Linked DNA regions of Aromatoleum aromaticum EbN1. The main gene of each other region encodes a partner of the protein of the gene in region 2 in a complex. Links are inferred from orthologs where the notes say so. Each region holds a gene or a part of one and is shown on either strand. Other genes may lie near its edges. The genes, in order: uvrA and mfd.

Region 1 (3,759 bases), 1.6 Mb from region 2 along the record:
CGGCACGACGTAGACGACGACGCCGATCGCAAGGAAGGCCAGCACCGCGGTCAGCCAGAAAATCCCGCTCATGCCGACCATCGTGTAGAGCAGCGGCGCCGCGACCATCGAAATCGCGAACACCAGGCCGATGCTCGACCCGATCATCGCCATCACCTTGGTGCGGTGCTGGTCGCGCGTGAGGTCCGCGGCGAGCGCGGTCACGGCGGCGGAAATCGCGCCCGCGCCCTGCAGGACCCGGCCGACGATCACGATGTAGATGCTGTCGGCCAAGGCGGCCACGGCGCTGCCGATGACGAACAGCAGCAGGCCGAACACGATCACCGGCTTGCGGCCGAAACGGTCGGATGCGGCGCCGTAGGCGATCTGCAGGAACGCCTGCGTCAGCCCGTATGCGCCGATCGCCAGCCCGACGAGCGTCAGGTCGTCCCCGCCGGGAATCTCGTGGGCATGAACCGCGAACACCGGCAGGATCAGGAACAGGCCGAGCATGCGCAGCGCGAAAATCGCCGCGAGGCTCATGCCGGCCCGCTTCTCCGCGGGGGTCATGGAATCGTGCTCGAATCGGGACATTAGGGGGACGTGGCGGATCAAAGCGGCGATTCTAGCATTCGCCGTCATCCAGTTTGGATCGACCGGTGTTCTCTCGTATAGTGGCGCGTTCCCCCTCCGGCAATTCCCCCGCCCCATGGACGAAATCCGCATCCGCGGCGCCCGCACCCATAACCTGAAGAACATCAGCCTCGACCTGCCGCGCAACCGGCTGACCGTGATCACCGGCCTGTCGGGATCGGGCAAGTCCTCGCTCGCGTTCGACACGCTGTACGCCGAAGGCCAGCGCCGCTACGTCGAGTCGCTTTCGGCCTACGCGAGGCAGTTCCTGCAGCTGATGGAGAAGCCCGATGTCGACCTGATCGAGGGGCTTTCGCCGGCGATCGCGATCGAGCAGAAAGCGACCAGCCACAATCCGCGCTCGACTGTCGGCACTGTCACCGAGATCCACGACTACCTGCGCCTGCTGTACGCGCGCGCCGGCACGCCCCACTGCCCGGACCACCCGGACCAGGCGCTCGAAGCGCAGACGGTCTCGCAGATGGTCGATCACGTGCTGGCGCTGCCGCAGGACACGCGGCTGATGATCCTCGCGCCGGTCGTCGCGTACCGCAAGGGCGAGCAGCACGACCTGTTCGCCGAACTACGCGCGCAGGGCTTCGTGCGCGTGCGCGTCGATGGCGCGGTCAGCGAACTCGACGCCCTGCCCGCGCTCGAGAAAGGCCGGCGGCACACGGTCGAGGTGGTCATCGACCGGCTCAAGGTGCGCGGCGACCAGCGCGGGCGCATCGCCGAATCCTTCGAGACGGCGCTGACCCATGCCGACGGTCGCGCGATCGCAGTCGAGATCGACAGCGGCGTCGAGCACCTGTTTTCCGCACGCTTCGCGTGCCCGGTCTGCAGCTACGCGCTCGCCGAACTCGAACCCCGCCTGTTTTCGTTCAACAATCCCACCGGCGCGTGCCCGAAGTGCGACGGTCTGGGCCAGGTCGATTTCTTCGATCCTGCCCGCGTCGTCGTGCATCCCGATCTGTCGCTGTCGGCCGGCGCGATCCGCGGCTGGGACCGGCGCAACCAGTTCTACTTCCAGATGCTCGCGAGCCTTGCGGCGCATTACGGTTTCGACGTCGATACACCGTTCAGCGAGCTGCCCGAAGAAGTGCGCGAAGTCGTGCTGCACGGTTCCGGGCGGCGCAAAATCCCCTTCCGCTATCTCTCCGACAACAGGCGTACGGTCACCAAGGAACATCCGTTCGAAGGGATCATCCCGAACCTCGAGCGGCGCTATCGCGAAACCGATTCGACAGCAGTGCGCGAGGAACTCGCCAAGTACCGCGCAACGCACCCGTGCCCCGGCTGCGTGGGCACGCGATTGCGCACCGAAGCCCGCAACGTGCTGATCGGCGGTCAGCCGATCCATGCCGTGGGCCGGATGCCGCTCGGCGACTGCAAACGCTTTTTCGACGAGCTTTCGCTGAGCGGCCACCGCGGGCTCGTCGCCGGCAAGATCGTCAAGGAAATCTCGGACCGCCTGAGCTTCCTGATCAACGTCGGGCTCGACTACCTGTCGCTCGATCGCTCGGCCGATACGCTGTCGGGGGGCGAAGCCCAGCGCATCCGCCTCGCGAGCCAGATCGGTTCGGGCCTGACGGGCGTCATGTACGTGCTCGACGAGCCGTCGATCGGCCTGCACCAGCGTGACAATGACCGGCTGCTCGGCACGCTGCGCCAGCTTCGCGACCTCGGCAACACGGTGATCGTCGTCGAGCATGACGAGGACGCGATCCGCTCGGCCGACTACGTCGTCGACATGGGCCCGGGCGCCGGCGTGCATGGCGGCGAGATCGTCGCCCGCGGTACGCCGGCGGAAATCCTCGCCAGCGAGACGTCGCTGACCGGCGCGTACCTCGCGGGACGCCTTGCCATCCCGAGCCCGCGGCGGCGCACTGCACCCGATCCGGAACGCATGCTCAGACTTCGCGGCTGCAGCGGGAACAACCTCAAGGATGTCGTCCTGGAGCTGCCGGTCGGCCTGCTCACGTGCGTGACGGGCGTTTCAGGCTCGGGCAAATCGACGCTGATCAACGACACGCTGTATGCGATCGCGGCGAAGCATCTTTACGGATCGAACGCCGAGCCCGCCCCCTATACGTCAGTTGACGGGCTGGAGTTCTTCGACAAGGTCATCAGTGTCGACCAGTCGCCGATCGGCCGGACGCCGCGCTCGAATCCGGCGACGTACACCGGCCTGCTGACCCCCGTGCGCGAACTTTTTGCCGGCGTGCCCGAAGCGCGTGCGCGCGGCTACGGGCCGGGGCGCTTCTCGTTCAACGTCAAGGGCGGGCGCTGCGAAGCCTGCCAGGGCGACGGGCTGATCAAGGTCGAGATGCACTTCCTGCCCGACATGTACGTGCCGTGCGACGTCTGCCACGGCAAGCGCTACAACCGTGAGACGCTGGAAATCCGCTACAAGGGCAAGACGGTCTTCGAAGTGCTCGACATGACGGTCGAAAACGCGCTGGAGTTCTTCCGCGCCGTTCCAGCGGTCGCGCGCAAACTCGAAACGCTCGTGGACGTTGGCCTCGGCTACATTCGCCTCGGGCAGAGCGCGACGACGCTTTCGGGCGGCGAAGCGCAGCGCGTCAAGCTCGCGCTCGAGCTGTCGAAACGCGACACCGGCCGTACCCTCTACATCCTCGACGAGCCGACGACCGGCCTGCACTTTCGCGACATCGAGCTGCTGCTCGGCGTACTGCACCGCCTGCGCGATCACGGCAACACCATCGTCGTCATCGAGCACAACCTCGATGTCATCAAGACTGCCGACTGGCTGATCGACTTGGGTCCGGAAGGGGGCGGGCGCGGCGGCGAAATCCTTTGCAGCGCCCCCCCGGAAGCCGTCGCTGCCCACCCGGCGAGCCACACCGGCCTCTACCTGAAGAACGCGATGGCACGGGACGAGGCCCGCCCGGCGGCGACGGGGATCGCCGCGCGATCCAGTGCGTGACGTGGCGGCGGCGGAGCGCCGCAGCCGACCGGTCCTGCATCACGACCAGGTCCCGCCCTGCGCCTCGCCCTCGCCCCGTTGCAGTCAGCCCGGATAGCCTTCCGGGTTGCCCGTCTGCCAGCGCCAGGCATCCCGGCACATCGCATCGAGGTCGTGTTCCGGCTTCCAGCCCAGCACCTTTTCCGCCCGGCCGGCATCCG
Region 2 (4,362 bases):
CCACAGCGCGACGAGGCCTTGCGGGTCGAGATACCTTGGATGCAATGACCAGAGTCGCATTCTTGCTTTCAGATTCCGTCAAGCCGGCATCTATTCTGACTCAGCGCGACACCGCGAAGGGCGTGTTGTGATATTCGCCGTCGGGAGCGAAGAGCGCACAGAACTTCGCTTCGTCACGCTGCTCCCACGCGGTCTTGTAGCCCTGCATGAATGGGTCGATGTCCATCCGTCCGTCCCTACTCGTCGATGACAGCCGAAAATCTCAGGAAAGCTCGGTGGCGTCAAGTCGGCAGCTGATCGGTGTCCGCTCGGTGGTGCTCACGCGGGGAGCCGCGCCCCGCGGGGCGTCAGTCCGCTCGATCAGGCAGAAGGGCAGGCGAATAACCGCGAATACCGGGCAGGTTCTGCGATCAGGCCTTCACCGCCTCCAGCAATTCCTTCACCCCCTGCACGCGCTGCTTCAAATTCGGCAGGCTCGCCTTGCGGATCAGGCGATCCGGGCCGGACATCTTGGTGTTGCGGTCTTTCTGGATCAGGAAGATGACTTTTGCCGGGTCGATCGGCGCGTCGGAGCCGAACTGGACGCTGATCTGCGCCTCAGACGCGTCGAGCTTCGCGACGCCGAACGGCTTGACGAGCAGGCGCAGGCGGTGGGTCTCGATCAGCGCCTGGGTCTGCGGCGGCAGCTCGCCGAAGCGGTCGATGAGTTCTTCCTGAAGATTGCGCAGGTCGTCGTCGGATTCGCAGTTCGCGAGGCGCTTGTATAGCGTCAGGCGTTCCTGCACGTCAGGGCAGTAGTCGTTCGGCAGCAGTGCCGGCGTGTGGAGGTTGATCTCGGAGACGACGTCGAGCGGCTGCGTCAGGTCCGGCTCCTTGCCGGCCTGCAGGTCGCGCACGGCGCGCTTTAGCATCTCGGTGTACAGGCTGAAGCCGACCTGCTGGATTTCGCCGGACTGGTTTTCGCCGAGCACTTCGCCCGCGCCGCGGATCTCGAGATCGTGCATCGCGAGATAGAAGCCGGAGCCGAGGTCTTCCATCATCGTGATCGCTTCGAGGCGCTTCTGCGCGAGCGCGCTCGGCTTCGCGTGGGCGTCGGTCAGCAGATAGGCGTAGGCCTGGTGGTGGCTCCGACCGACGCGCCCGCGCAGCTGGTGCAGCTGGGCGAGGCCGAAGCGGTCGGCGCGGTTGATGATGATCGTGTTGGCGGTCGGGATGTCGATGCCGGTTTCGATGATCGTCGTGCATAGCAGCAGGTTCGCGCGCTGCTGCGTGAAGGTGCGCATCACGCGTTCGAGCTCGCGCTCCGGCAGCTGGCCGTGGCCGATGACGATGCGCGCTTCGGGCAGCAGTTCGGCGAGTTCGTCGCGCACGTTGTCGATCGTGTCGACCTCGTTGTGCAGGAAATACACTTGCCCGCCGCGCTTGAATTCGCGCAGCACCGCTTCACGGATGATGCCCTTGCTGTGACGGTGGACGAACGTCTTGATCGCGAGCCGCCTCGAAGGCGCGGTGGCGATCACCGAGAACTCGCGCAGGCCTTCGAGCGCGAGGCCGAGCGTGCGGGGGATCGGCGTCGCGGTGAGCGTCAGGATGTCGATCTCGCTGCGCAATGTTTTCAGCATTTCTTTCTGGCGCACGCCGAAACGGTGTTCCTCGTCGATGATGACCAGCCCGAGGCGCTTGAACTTGACGTCCTTCTGCAGCAGGCGGTGCGTGCCGATGATGATGTCGACCTTGCCTTCGGCGAGCTGTTTCAGGGAGTCGGTCTGCTCCTTCGCGCTCTTGAAGCGCGATAGCTCGGCGATACGGATCGCAAAGTCGGCGAAGCGGTCGGAGAAAGTCTGGTAGTGCTGTTCGGCGAGCAGCGTCGTCGGCGTCAGCACGACGACCTGCTTGCCGTCGGCGACGGCGACGAACGCGGCGCGCAGAGCGACTTCGGTCTTGCCGAAGCCGACGTCGCCGCATACCAGCCGGTCCATCGGCTGGCCGGATTTCATGTCCGTGACGACGGCGTCGATCGCCGCCTGCTGGTCGGGCGTGGTCTCGAAACCAAAGCCTTCGGCGAAGGCGTCGAGGTCATGCTGCTTGAAGTCGAAGCGGTGGCCGGGGCGGGCGGCGCGCTGCGCGTACAGCGCGAGGAGCTCGGCGGCGGTGTCGCGCACCTGCAGCGCCGCTTTCTTTTTCGCCTTTTCCCACTGGCCGGAGCCGAGGCGGTGCAGGTCGACGGCATCCGGGTCGGCGCCGGCGTAGCGGGTGATGACGTGCAGCTGCGACACCGGCACGTAGAGCTTGTCGCCGTTGGCGTATTCGAGATGCAGGAACTCGCTCATTTGCGAACCTCGGCCTTCGCCCAGATCCATGTGGATCAGGCCGAGGTAGCGGCCGATGCCGTGCGACACGTGCACGACCGGGTCGCCCGGCTTGAGTTCGGACAGGTCGCGCAGCCAGCCTTCCATCGTCGCGGCCTTGCGCGCGTCGTGTCGCACGCGGGTGCGGGCGGTGGTCGCATAAAGCTCGGACTCGGTAACGATCGCGATCTGCGCGCCCGGCAGCAGGAAGCCGTTCGCGAGCGGCCCGACGCCGAGCGCGAGCGGCTCGCCGGATACGAGGAAGCCGGCGAAGTCCGCGCTGGGGGCCGGTTTGAGCCCGTATTCGCCGAAGAACTCGGAGATCGTCTCGCGCCGCCCGGGGGCGTCTGCGAGCACGAGGACGCGTCCGCCGCTGCGCGCCCAGTCGCCCGCGAGGAGCTCCTTCAGGCGATGCAGCGGGTCGGTCGCCTTGCGTTCGACTGAAACGTCGGGCAGGGGAGTGGCGGGCGGCGGCGCCTCGCCCGCGGCTTCGCCGGCTGAAACCTGGATCCGCGGGCGGTCCTTCAGGGCGGCGAAGAAGCTTTCCTGGCCGAGGAACAACGCTTCGGGCGGCAGCACCGGGCGGCTGCGGTCGCCTTTGAGGAAATCGTGGCGCGAGCGGGTGTCCCGCCAGAATTCGTCGATCGCTGCCGGCACGTCGCGGTGCAGTACGACTGCGGTGTCGGGCGGCAGGTAGTCGAACAGCGTCGCCGTCTGGTCGAAGAACAGGGGCAGGTAGTACTCGATGCCGGCCGGCGCGATGCCGTTCGACACGTCCTTGTACAGCGACACTCGCGACGGATCGCCTTCGAACGTTTCGCGAAAGCGGCTGCGAAAGCGCGTGCGCCCGGCGTCGTCCATCGGGAACTCGCGTGCCGGCAGCATGCGGATCTCGGGCACCGGGTAGACGGTGCGCTGCGTGTCCGGGTCGAAAGTCTTGATGCTCTCGACTTCGTCGTCGAAGAGATCGATGCGAAACGGCAGCGCCGCGCCCATCGGGAACAGGTCGATCAGGCCACCGCGCACCGAGAACTCGCCGGGGCTCACGACCTGCGTCACGTGTGTGTACCCGGCGATCGCCATCTGGTTGCGCAGGCCGTCGACGTCGAGCTTTGCGCCCTGCTTCAGGAAGAAGGTATAGGCGGCGAGAAAGGCCGGGGGGGCCATGCGGTACAGCGCGGTCGAAGCGGGCACGAGCACGACGTCGGCCTCGCCGCGGCTCACCGCGTAGAGCGTCGACAGGCGTTCCGAGATCAGGTCCTGGTGTGGCGAAAAGCTGTCGTAGGGCAACGTTTCCCAGTCGGGCAGCAGGTGCGTGCGCAGCGCGGGCGCGAACCACGCGATCTCGTCCTGCAGGCGCTGGGCGTCGAGCGGGTTCGCGGTCACCAGCAGCAGGCACGGGCCGCGCGTCGCGAGTTGGGCGATCGCCAGCGCGTCGGAAGAACCGGCGAGCGCGGGAAAATCGAGCCGCATGCCGGGTTTCGGAAGGGAAAGCGCCGTGAGCTGGGGCAGCAGGGGGTCGAGCGGTCGGGACATCGGAACGGGCGCGGCGAGACCGCGGAAAGGAGGGGTGGGGACGGAATTATAGGGGATGGGACGGCGCGGGCCTGTCCGGCTGGCCGGATCGCTCGACCCCGTCGGCAACGGGCGGCAACTTCGCGCGCAGCCACTGCGCCGCGAGCAGCGCGAAGAGGTCGAGCGCGCCCGGTTCGGTAAAATCTTCGCCGGCCCGTCGACGAGTTTCCAGTCGCGCGCCACGGTGCAGGTATCGCGGCAACATCGGTATCAGGCCACGCGGTGAATCGGGACCGGAATCCGGCGCGCGCCGAACGGTTGCTCGAAACGCGCGAAGCGGCCGGCCAGGGGCGTTCCGCACGCCAGGCATGCGCCGCTGTCGTCGAGCGCATAGCCGAGAATCTCGTACCAGTCGCGCTCGATGACTGCCTTTCCGCATCCGGTGCAGCGCGTCGTGCCGCCCTCGACGTCATGCACGTTGCCGGTATAGACGTGCCGC

Evidence for each region.
Region 1: the proteins of mfd (region 2) and uvrA are in contact, whole or in part, in a crystal structure (PDB 4DFC), measured with the Escherichia coli proteins. The link is inferred for Aromatoleum aromaticum EbN1 from one-to-one orthologs.

The regions. Positions count from the first base shown.
Region 1 is NC_006513.1:2,275,792-2,279,550, reverse strand. What follows is about bases 308-3,759. They hold uvrA (excinuclease ABC subunit UvrA), read left to right. Parts: upstream 308-688; coding sequence 689-3,559; downstream 3,560-3,759. Other genes in these bases: galE (UDP-glucose 4-epimerase GalE), read right to left, coding at 3,644-3,759; EBN1_RS10865 (MFS transporter), read right to left, coding at 308-549. In the rest of the region: more of EBN1_RS10865, read right to left, coding at 1-307. UniProt on the Escherichia coli protein: The UvrABC repair system catalyzes the recognition and processing of DNA lesions. UvrA is an ATPase and a DNA-binding protein. A damage recognition complex composed of 2 UvrA and 2 UvrB subunits scans DNA for abnormalities.
Region 2 is NC_006513.1:3,885,396-3,889,757, reverse strand. What follows is about bases 211-4,265. They hold mfd (transcription-repair coupling factor), read right to left. Parts: upstream 3,885-4,265; coding sequence 411-3,884; downstream 211-410. Other genes in these bases: amrS (AmmeMemoRadiSam system radical SAM enzyme), read right to left, coding at 4,134-4,265; EBN1_RS18575 (hypothetical protein), read left to right, coding at 3,940-4,149; EBN1_RS18585 (hypothetical protein), read right to left, coding at 211-226. In the rest of the region: EBN1_RS18590 (pyrimidine dimer DNA glycosylase/endonuclease V), read right to left, coding at 1-60; more of EBN1_RS18585, read right to left, coding at 101-210; more of amrS, read right to left, coding at 4,266-4,362. UniProt on the Escherichia coli protein: Couples transcription and DNA repair by recognizing RNA polymerase (RNAP) stalled at DNA lesions. Mediates ATP-dependent release of RNAP and its truncated transcript from the DNA, and recruitment of nucleotide excision repair machinery to the damaged site.